2 regions of the Bacillus sp. GM2 genome follow, and region 1 is predicted to be linked to the other one. Evidence: riboswitches for the same ligand, from Rfam matches in the RefSeq annotation. Region 1 holds a riboswitch; the other holds the start of a gene.
The links. A riboswitch is a leader RNA that binds a small molecule or an ion and turns the genes downstream of it on or off. The one in region 1 is predicted to bind thiamine pyrophosphate.
Positions count from the first base shown of each region.

Region 2: it holds a riboswitch for thiamine pyrophosphate, as region 1 does, so the genes downstream of both, thiT (energy-coupled thiamine transporter ThiT) here and tenA (thiaminase II) in region 1, are expected to answer to the same signal.

Region 1 covers NZ_JBRKSZ010000007.1:2,286,154-2,290,514, reverse strand. The annotation lists gene ACVC9U_RS12705 (monovalent cation:proton antiporter family protein) at 1-1,716, shown strand, start outside; TPP riboswitch at 1,776-1,884, shown strand; gene tenA (thiaminase II) at 1,968-2,669, shown strand; gene tenI (thiazole tautomerase TenI) at 2,644-3,255, shown strand; gene thiO (glycine oxidase ThiO) at 3,239-4,348, shown strand; gene thiS (sulfur carrier protein ThiS) at 4,345-4,361, shown strand, end outside.
Region 2 covers NZ_JBRKSZ010000007.1:417,933-422,293, reverse strand. The annotation lists rRNA gene ACVC9U_RS03075 (16S ribosomal RNA) at 1-914, opposite strand, end outside; gene ACVC9U_RS03070 (GntR family transcriptional regulator) at 1,443-2,543, opposite strand; TPP riboswitch at 2,706-2,805, shown strand; gene thiT (energy-coupled thiamine transporter ThiT) at 2,917-3,501, shown strand; gene ACVC9U_RS03060 (class D sortase) at 3,542-4,099, opposite strand; gene ACVC9U_RS03055 (processed acidic surface protein) at 4,206-4,361, opposite strand, start outside.

The sequences.
Region 1 (4,361 bases):
GGAAAAAGCGGGTTCGATCTGGTCGCCCAGCATGATACATGGCTCGAAACTTTATCGATGCTCGGATTTATCTTTTTAATGTTTTTAAGCGGGCTTGAAATCGATTTTTCCGCATTTGAAAAAGGAAAGAAAAAGCAGCTGCTTCCGAGCGGAAAGGCAGCGCCGAATACATTTAAAACGGCTTCGGTCATCTTTATTGCCGTCTTTATTTTATCGCTCGGCCTTTCTTACAGCTTTGTCATGGCAGGATTTATTGACAACGCCTTTTTAATGACGCTGATCATTTCGACAATTTCGCTCGGGGTTGTCGTTCCGACGCTGAAGGAAGAGCGTCTCATGAAGACGAATATCGGCCAGATTATTTTGCTTGTCGCCGTTATTGCCGATCTTGTCACGATGATTCTGCTTGCAGTGTTCGCCTCAATCTACGGCGACGAAAACAGCAATATGTGGCTGCTGATGATCTTATTTGCCGCCGGCGTCGTTTTATACCTGTTCGGAAGGGTATTTAAAAAGCGGCCTTTTGTCGAAGTGCTGTCAAAAGGCACGATCCAGATCGGTACAAGGGCGATATTTACGCTGATCATCGTACTTGTGGCGCTGTCCGAGTCGCTCGGTGCAGAAAACATACTCGGCGCGTTTTTAGCCGGGGTGCTTGTATCGCTGCTTTCACCGAACAAGGAGCTCGTTCAGCAGCTCGATTCATTCGGCTACGGATTCCTCATCCCGATCTTCTTTGTGATGACAGGCGTCAAATTGGACATTTGGTCGCTGTTTGGCAATCCGAAAATTTTAGTGATGATCCCGCTTCTGTTTGTGGCTCTATTAATCAGCAAAGTCATTCCGGTGCTGTTTTTGAAAAAGTGGTATGACATGAAAACCGTGCTGGCTTCCGGTTTTCTCCTGACTTCCACGCTTTCTTTGGTGATCGCGGCGACAACGATCGGCGAGCGCATCGGCGTCATTGACGCGCAGATGTCCGGCGCGCTGATTCTGGTGGCTGTCATTACATGCATCATCACACCGACCGGCTTTAAAAAATTAATGCCGAAAACGGAAAACGAAAAAGAGAAAAAGATGATCACCTTTATCGGCGCAAATCAAATGACGCTGCCGGTCACGCTCGAACTTTCTCCGGAAGATTATCACGTCAGAATCCTGCATGTCCGGCAGGAAAAAAAGGAAGAAAAGCTGGCGGACCCGGTGTTTGATGTTGAAGTTTTGCCTGATTATGAATACGAGACGCTTCAATCATTCGGTGTTTTCCAAACGGATATACTCGTCGTCGCCACAGGCAGTGAAGAGCGCAATACAGGGATCGCGCTTTTTGCGAAGGAGCAGAAAGTCGCGAGAATTATCGCCAGCGCAGATTCTCCAGACGCCGAATCCAGACTGAAAGATAACGGAATTGATACATTCTCCATTCTGCTTTCAACAAAAACGCTGCTGCGCGCGCTTATCGAGGCGCCTGGCGTTATGAAACTCCTGACGAACCAGGATGCGTCGCTGTATCAGATCAATATGAGCAATGAGCGATTTGACGGTGTCCTGTTAAGGGAGTTTCCGTTTACGGGAGATGTCATCTTCGTCCGGATTTTCCGCGGGGTTGACAGCATCGTGCCCCACGGGGATACAAGGCTGCAATTGGGTGACAGGCTGATCGCCACCGGTTCGCGCGAATATATTGCGGAATTGAGAAAAACGCTTGGAGACTGATGCTTGACCATTTTGCAATTCGTGATAAGATAAAAGTATAAACTGAATGAACAAGAAATGTTTTCCACTAGGGGAGTCCTTGATAAGGGCTGAGATAAAAGTGTGACTTTTAGACCCTCATAACCTGAACAGGTTCAAACCTGCGTAGGGAAGTGGCACGGTATTTGAGTATGTATATATGCAAATTCCAAACCACTTTCCTTGCGGGAAAGTGGTTTTTTTATGTTCAGAATCGAAGGAGGAGCCTCGAAATGAAGTTTTCAGAAGAATGCCGAAACAGCGCTGCAAAATGGTGGGAAGGCAGTTTTGTCCATCCGTTTATTCAAGGGATTGGAGACGGCACACTTCCGGTTGATCGATTTAAATACTATGTCATGCAGGATTCCTACTATTTGACCCACTTTGCCAAAGTCCAATCCTTTGGTGCGGCATATGCTCACGATTTATATACGACAAGCCGGATGGCTGAACACGCGAAAGGCACATATGAAGCCGAGATGTCGCTCCATAGGAAATTCACCGATCTATTGGGAATCACAAAGGAAGAACTGGAGTCGTTTCAACCGTCGCCGACAGCGTATGCGTACACATCGCATATGTACCGTTCTGTCGTCAGCGGCAGCTTTGCGGAAATACTGGCCGCTTTGCTTCCTTGCTATTGGCTTTATTATGACGTCGGTGAAACGTTAAAAACGTGCAGGCCTGACAGCGCGATTTATCAAGAATGGATCGCGACATACGGAGGCGACTGGTTTAGAGAACATGTGATGGAACAGATCAACCGCTTCGATGAGCTGGCTGAAAACGCCGATGAGAAAACGCGCGCGAAGATGAAGGAGAACTTCGTCATCTCCAGCTTCTACGAATACAGCTTCTGGGATATGGCCTACCAAAAAGAAAGCTGGGCAAAAAGCGGGGTGGATCAGCTTGCATCTGCACGCGATCACCGATGACAAGCACTCTGTGGAAGAGCTAGCTGCAAAAATCATCTCGATTCAAAATGCCGTTGACTTTATCCACATTAGGGAAAGGTCAAAAAAAGTAAGCGAAATATCAAGTTTAATCGACCGCCTGGCCGAAGAAGGGGTTGATAAGCGGAAACTTATCATCAACGACAGAGTGGATATCGCTTTGTTTCATCACATTCACCGGGTGCAGCTGCCTTCACACGGCTTTTCCGTCAAAAGTGTGAGGAGCCGTTTTCCGCATTTGAAAATCGGAAAGTCCGTACATTCGCCAGAAGAAGCGGTTCAGGCTGAAACTGAAGGTGCAGATTACGTGCTGTTCGGCCACATTTTTGAAACGGACTGTAAAAAGGGCCGCAAAGGAAGAGGGGCTCTCAGCCTGGCTGAAGTGAAGAGGGCTGTAAGCATTCCGGTCATTGCGATCGGAGGTATTACCGAACAACGACTGGCGGAAGTCAAAATGGCAGACGGCATCGCCGTGATGTCGGGGATCTTTTCCCATGACAGACCGGATGAGGCGGCCGCGCGGCTTGCCTGTCTCGCGAAGGGAGATTCATATGAGAAAGCGCTATGATACGATCGTGATCGGCGGAGGCATCATCGGGACATCCATCGCTTACCATCTTGTGAAAGCGGGGAAAAAAACGGCCGTGTTTGAAAGCGGAGAAGTCGGCAAAAAAGCGACGAGCGCGGCGGCGGGCATGCTCGGCGCCCATGCTGAATGCGATAAACCCGGTACCTTTTTCGAATTTGCCAGAGCCAGCCAAAAAGCCTATCAGCGGCTGACGGGCGAATTGAGAGACATAAGCGGCATTGATATCAGAAAGCATGACGGAGGGATATTAAAGCTGGCATTTTCAGAAAGCGACCGCGAACACCTGATGCAAATGGCTGCACTGGATTCTGTGGAATGGCTTGAAGCCGCTGAAGTATATGAGCTGGAACCGCATGCCGGAAAAGGGATTCTCGGCGCCAATTTCATTCGGGACGACATCCATGTCGAACCGGCTGCAGTGTGCAGGGCATTTGCCAGGGGGGCCCGGATGCTCGGTGCCGATGTCTTCGAGTATACGCCCGTTTTATCGATCGAATCTGAAGCGGGGGCCGTCCGCGTCACTGCTGCTTCAGGCACCGCGGAGGCGGAGCACGTTGTCATTGCAAGCGGTGTGTGGAGCGGTGCTTTCTTTAAACAGATTGGCATAGACAAAAGCTTTTATCCCGTCAAAGGGGAGTGCCTGTCTGTGTGGAATGACGGTATCCCTTTGACGAGGACGCTTTACCATGATCATTGCTACATCGTTCCGCGCCATAGCGGAAAGCTTGTCGTCGGCGCGACAATGAAGCCCGGGGATTGGAATGAACAGCCGGAACTTGGCGGAATCGAGGAGTTGATCCGAAAGGCCAAGTCGATGCTCCCTGAGATTGAATCCATGAAAATCGACCAATGCTGGGCCGGATTGCGCCCGGAAACAGGGGATGGCAATCCATATATCGGCAGACACCCTGAAAATGCCCGGATGTTGTTTGCTGCCGGACATTTCAGAAACGGCATCCTCCTGGCACCTGCAACCGGTGAGATGATAGCTGACATGATCCTCGGCAATCCGGTCAAAACAGAGTGGGCCGAGGCGTTTAAAGCGGAGCGAAAGGAGGCTGTGCACAGGTGAACATTCAGCTCAA
Region 2 (4,361 bases), 1.9 Mb from region 1:
CAGTCTTGCGACCGTACTCCCCAGGCGGAGTGCTTAATGCGTTTGCTGCAGCACTAAAGGGCGGAAACCCTCTAACACTTAGCACTCATCGTTTACGGCGTGGACTACCAGGGTATCTAATCCTGTTCGCTCCCCACGCTTTCGCGCCTCAGCGTCAGTTACAGACCAGAGAGTCGCCTTCGCCACTGGTGTTCCTCCACATCTCTACGCATTTCACCGCTACACGTGGAATTCCACTCTCCTCTTCTGCACTCAAGTTCCCCAGTTTCCAATGACCCTCCCCGGTTGAGCCGGGGGCTTTCACATCAGACTTAAGAAACCGCCTGCGCGCGCTTTACGCCCAATAATTCCGGACAACGCTTGCCACCTACGTATTACCGCGGCTGCTGGCACGTAGTTAGCCGTGACTTTCTGGTTAGGTACCGTCAAGGTACCGCCCTATTCGAACGGTACTTGTTCTTCCCTAACAACAGAGTTTTACGATCCGAAAACCTTCATCACTCACGCGGCGTTGCTCCGTCAGACTTTCGTCCATTGCGGAAGATTCCCTACTGCTGCCTCCCGTAGGAGTCTGGGCCGTGTCTCAGTCCCAGTGTGGCCGATCACCCTCTCAGGTCGGCTACGCATCGTTGCCTTGGTGAGCCGTTACCTCACCAACTAGCTAATGCGCCGCGGGTCCATCTGTAAGTGGTAGCCGAAGCCACCTTTTATAATTGAACCATGCGGTTCAATTAAGCATCCGGTATTAGCCCCGGTTTCCCGGAGTTATCCCAGTCTTACAGGCAGGTTACCCACGTGTTACTCACCCGTCCGCCGCTGACCTAAGGGAGCAAGCTCCCGTCGGTCCGCTCGACTTGCATGTATTAGGCACGCCGCCAGCGTTCGTCCTGAGCCAGGATCAAACTCTCCATGAAGTTTGATAATGACTACGCACAACATGTGTGCGATTTATTTAATGAATTAACAGGTACGTTTTGTCTTGTTTAGTTTTCAAAGATCATTTCCGCCTCTCGAAGAAGCGACTTTACTAATATAACATTCTATCACTGTGAATGTCAACAACTTTTTTTAAAAGATTTTCGAAGTTGTTTTTATAAAGCCTCCTTTTTAGGGGCGGATACAAATATAACATCTATTTTCGTTTTACACAATAGCTTTTTTAAAAAAATAATAATCAAATGATTTTGACTCCGATGATTCCTGATTATCTCGACCAGCCGGCAATTGACGCCATTTATTTCTCCTTACCGCTTTCTTCTATATAAAGGTATACAGCGGTCTTTAAAAATCGATTTGCTAAAGCTGCACATGGGCCGAAGCTTCGAGGATGACATTAAACTCTCCGCTATCAGCTTTCACTTGAATAAAAAGCTCCTCATTCCGGAGCTTTTTAACAGGATATATTTTCATTCACGCTGGTTGGCGGATAAAGCTTATACAGCCTACCTTTTCAGCTTGGCGGTCGAATGTCTGACAACCAGTTCAGGTTTGTAGACGGTGGAATGCTCAAGCTGATCCGTGTTGCGTCCCTCAACTTTGGCAATCATCCATCTTGCCGCCTCAATCCCCATCTGCATTTTCGGATGGGTGACTGACGTCAGCTTCACTTCAGATGCCTCGCTCAAGTGTGAGTCGTCATATCCCACAATCGATATGTCTTCCGGCACCTTCAAACCGAATTCCCTCACGACATCCAACACCATAAGCGCGATCTCGTCGTTATAGCAGAATATAGCAGTCGGACGGTCTGATGAAGAAAGCCGCTTCCTGGTTTCAGCTATCGTTTTTTGTTTTTTGTTCTCTGTTGTGTACGTCACGACCATTTCAGGGTAAAACGACAAGCCGTTTTCTCTGAAAGCACGGATAAATCCTTTCATCCGGTTGGCGCCCTGCATATCGTCCTGTTTAAAGAAACCGAACACTTTTTCATGGCCGAGCTTAATCAAATGCTCCGTGGCGATAAAACCGCCGTGTTCATCATCCAAAATGAAATGGGGCGGATTTAACTCCTGATAAAATTGGTTGATCATCAAATACGGAATATGATGTTGTTCAAGCGTCAAATAGTAACTTAAATTCGGGTTAAAGCTTCCTGTTTTCGTCGGCTCCACGATCAACCCGGCAATTTTTTTGTCAAGCATATTCACAAGGCATTGTTTTTCTTTTTCATTGTCATTATTGGTGCTCGCGACGACAAGGGTGTATCCTTCACTGGACAGGGACGATTCGATTCCTCTTATAATAGAAGGAAAAATGTAATCCGAAAGGTAAGTCGTCATGACCCCGATCATCTTATTTCTTTCCCTTCCTTTTTCAGAAAGCTGAAGACGGTGGGAGCAATACGTCCCTGAGCCCTGCTCTCTGTATAAAAGCCCTTCATGAACAAGGTCGCCAATCGCTTGCCGGATCGTATGCCTGCTTACACCAAATATTTTCATCAATTCGTTTTCCGAATGAATTTTTTCGCCCGGCTTCACTTTGCCTTCATATATCCACGATTTAATTTTATTTTTCACCATGCTGTATTTTGTAAGTTCACCCATCAGATCAACCCTTTACTGATCTTGTACGTACGAATAAGTTCTATTATAAAGGAAAAGATGTTTGCCTTGCTACATATTGGAGGGTTTCAGCAAAAGTTTTTCGAAAAATTAGCTTGTCGTCCGTTTCTTTTTTTAGTATAGTAGAATATAACTAAATAACTTGATGACCACAAGGGGAGCCTCCGGGCTGAGAGTGAACGACCGTTCTGACCCTTCGAACCTGTTAGTTAATGCTGGCGTAGGAATGTGGCAAAGTCATTTCTAATTGCATCCAAAGCAGTGCGTGGAAAACTGTCCTACTCCTTCCCCGCATTGCTTTTTTTATTGGGAAAGAAGTCCAGTATCCCTTTGTTCATCAAAAGTGAGGGTTATGATGAATCAATCTAAACAACTTGTACAGCTGATTGAAATTGCGATTATGACAGGAATAGCACTTATACTTGATATGGTGTCCGGAATGTTTTTAAAAATGCCTCAAGGCGGTTCAATCGCCGTCATGATGATTCCGATCTTCCTGATCTCCTTTAGATGGGGGCTCAAGGCAGGGCTGGCGACCGGGTTTTTAGCCGGATTGCTTCAATTTGTCACTGGAGGATTTTACGTTGTTCATCCTCTGCAGCTTCTTCTTGATTACTTTATCGCGCCTACGGCCGCGGGAATCGGCGGCTTTTTTGCCGGATCGATCCGAAATGCTTCATTTGAGAAACAAAAAGGAAAGATCATTTCCTATGTTATGCTGGCCGTCCTTCTTGGAAGCGGACTGAAATTTCTCGCACATGTCATCAGCGGCGCTGTCTTTTTTGGAAACTATGCGCCTAAAGGCACTCCGGTATGGATTTATTCATTGGTATATAATGGAACGTATATGCTTCCGTCTTTCATTGTCTGCACAATCGTCCTTTGTATACTGCTGCTAACCGCACCAAGACTTCTAGAAAACAGAACAAACATGAGATAACATAAAAAAACAGCGGATTCGCCTGAGATTCCGCTGTTTTTTATGTTTTAATCAAATCTGCGACCAATATATACCGCTCCGGTGCTGAACCGATAAAGTCAAAAGGATAGCAGGTGGAAACCGTCAATGTCGCTCTCGGCTTTGGAACTATCACCGTCCGGTCATCCGCATCCACGATTCGGACCTTTTTCACTTTGTATGTAAAAGTTCCGTAGGAAGCTTCAACAATTAACTGATCGCCTTTCCCCACTCGGCCGAGTTTTCGGAAAACCGTATCCCGGTGGCCTGATAAAACCGAGTTGTCATCTTCTCCAGGCAGAACGGATCCTGCGAAATGGCCCACGCCTTTTTGCAGCTCGTCTTCATCTGTTCCGTGATATATCGGAAGCCTTGCATTGATTTTCGGAATAACAAGATCACCGATTTTCTCCCCGGTTTCAAATGTTTGATCAATTGCCGTCTTTTCTTTTTTCGTCGTCTGAATCGGAGGTTTTTCAGGCTTTTCCTCTTCTTTCATCTGCTGAAATGAAAATAGAGCGTAGCCGTGCATCAGCTTGAACACATTCGTTGTTGTAAAATAAGCGCCGCACGCAACCATCGCAATGGCTGCAAGCCAGATGATCTTTTTTCGATGTGCCTTAATTTCCTTTCACTCCTTATAAAAACTTCCCATTCTATACAGACTTAGAATGGGAAGTAAAATGTTAAGCCGCTTTTCGAAGCCTTCTGACCATAAACAATCCGCCAAACATCAGAACGGCGCCAAAGATCGACCATTCTGCGTAATGCCCGGCCGTTTTCGGAAGCTTTGCACCTTTAACCGTCTTTTTCACATGAGATTTCTTTGCGTCGTGTTTAAC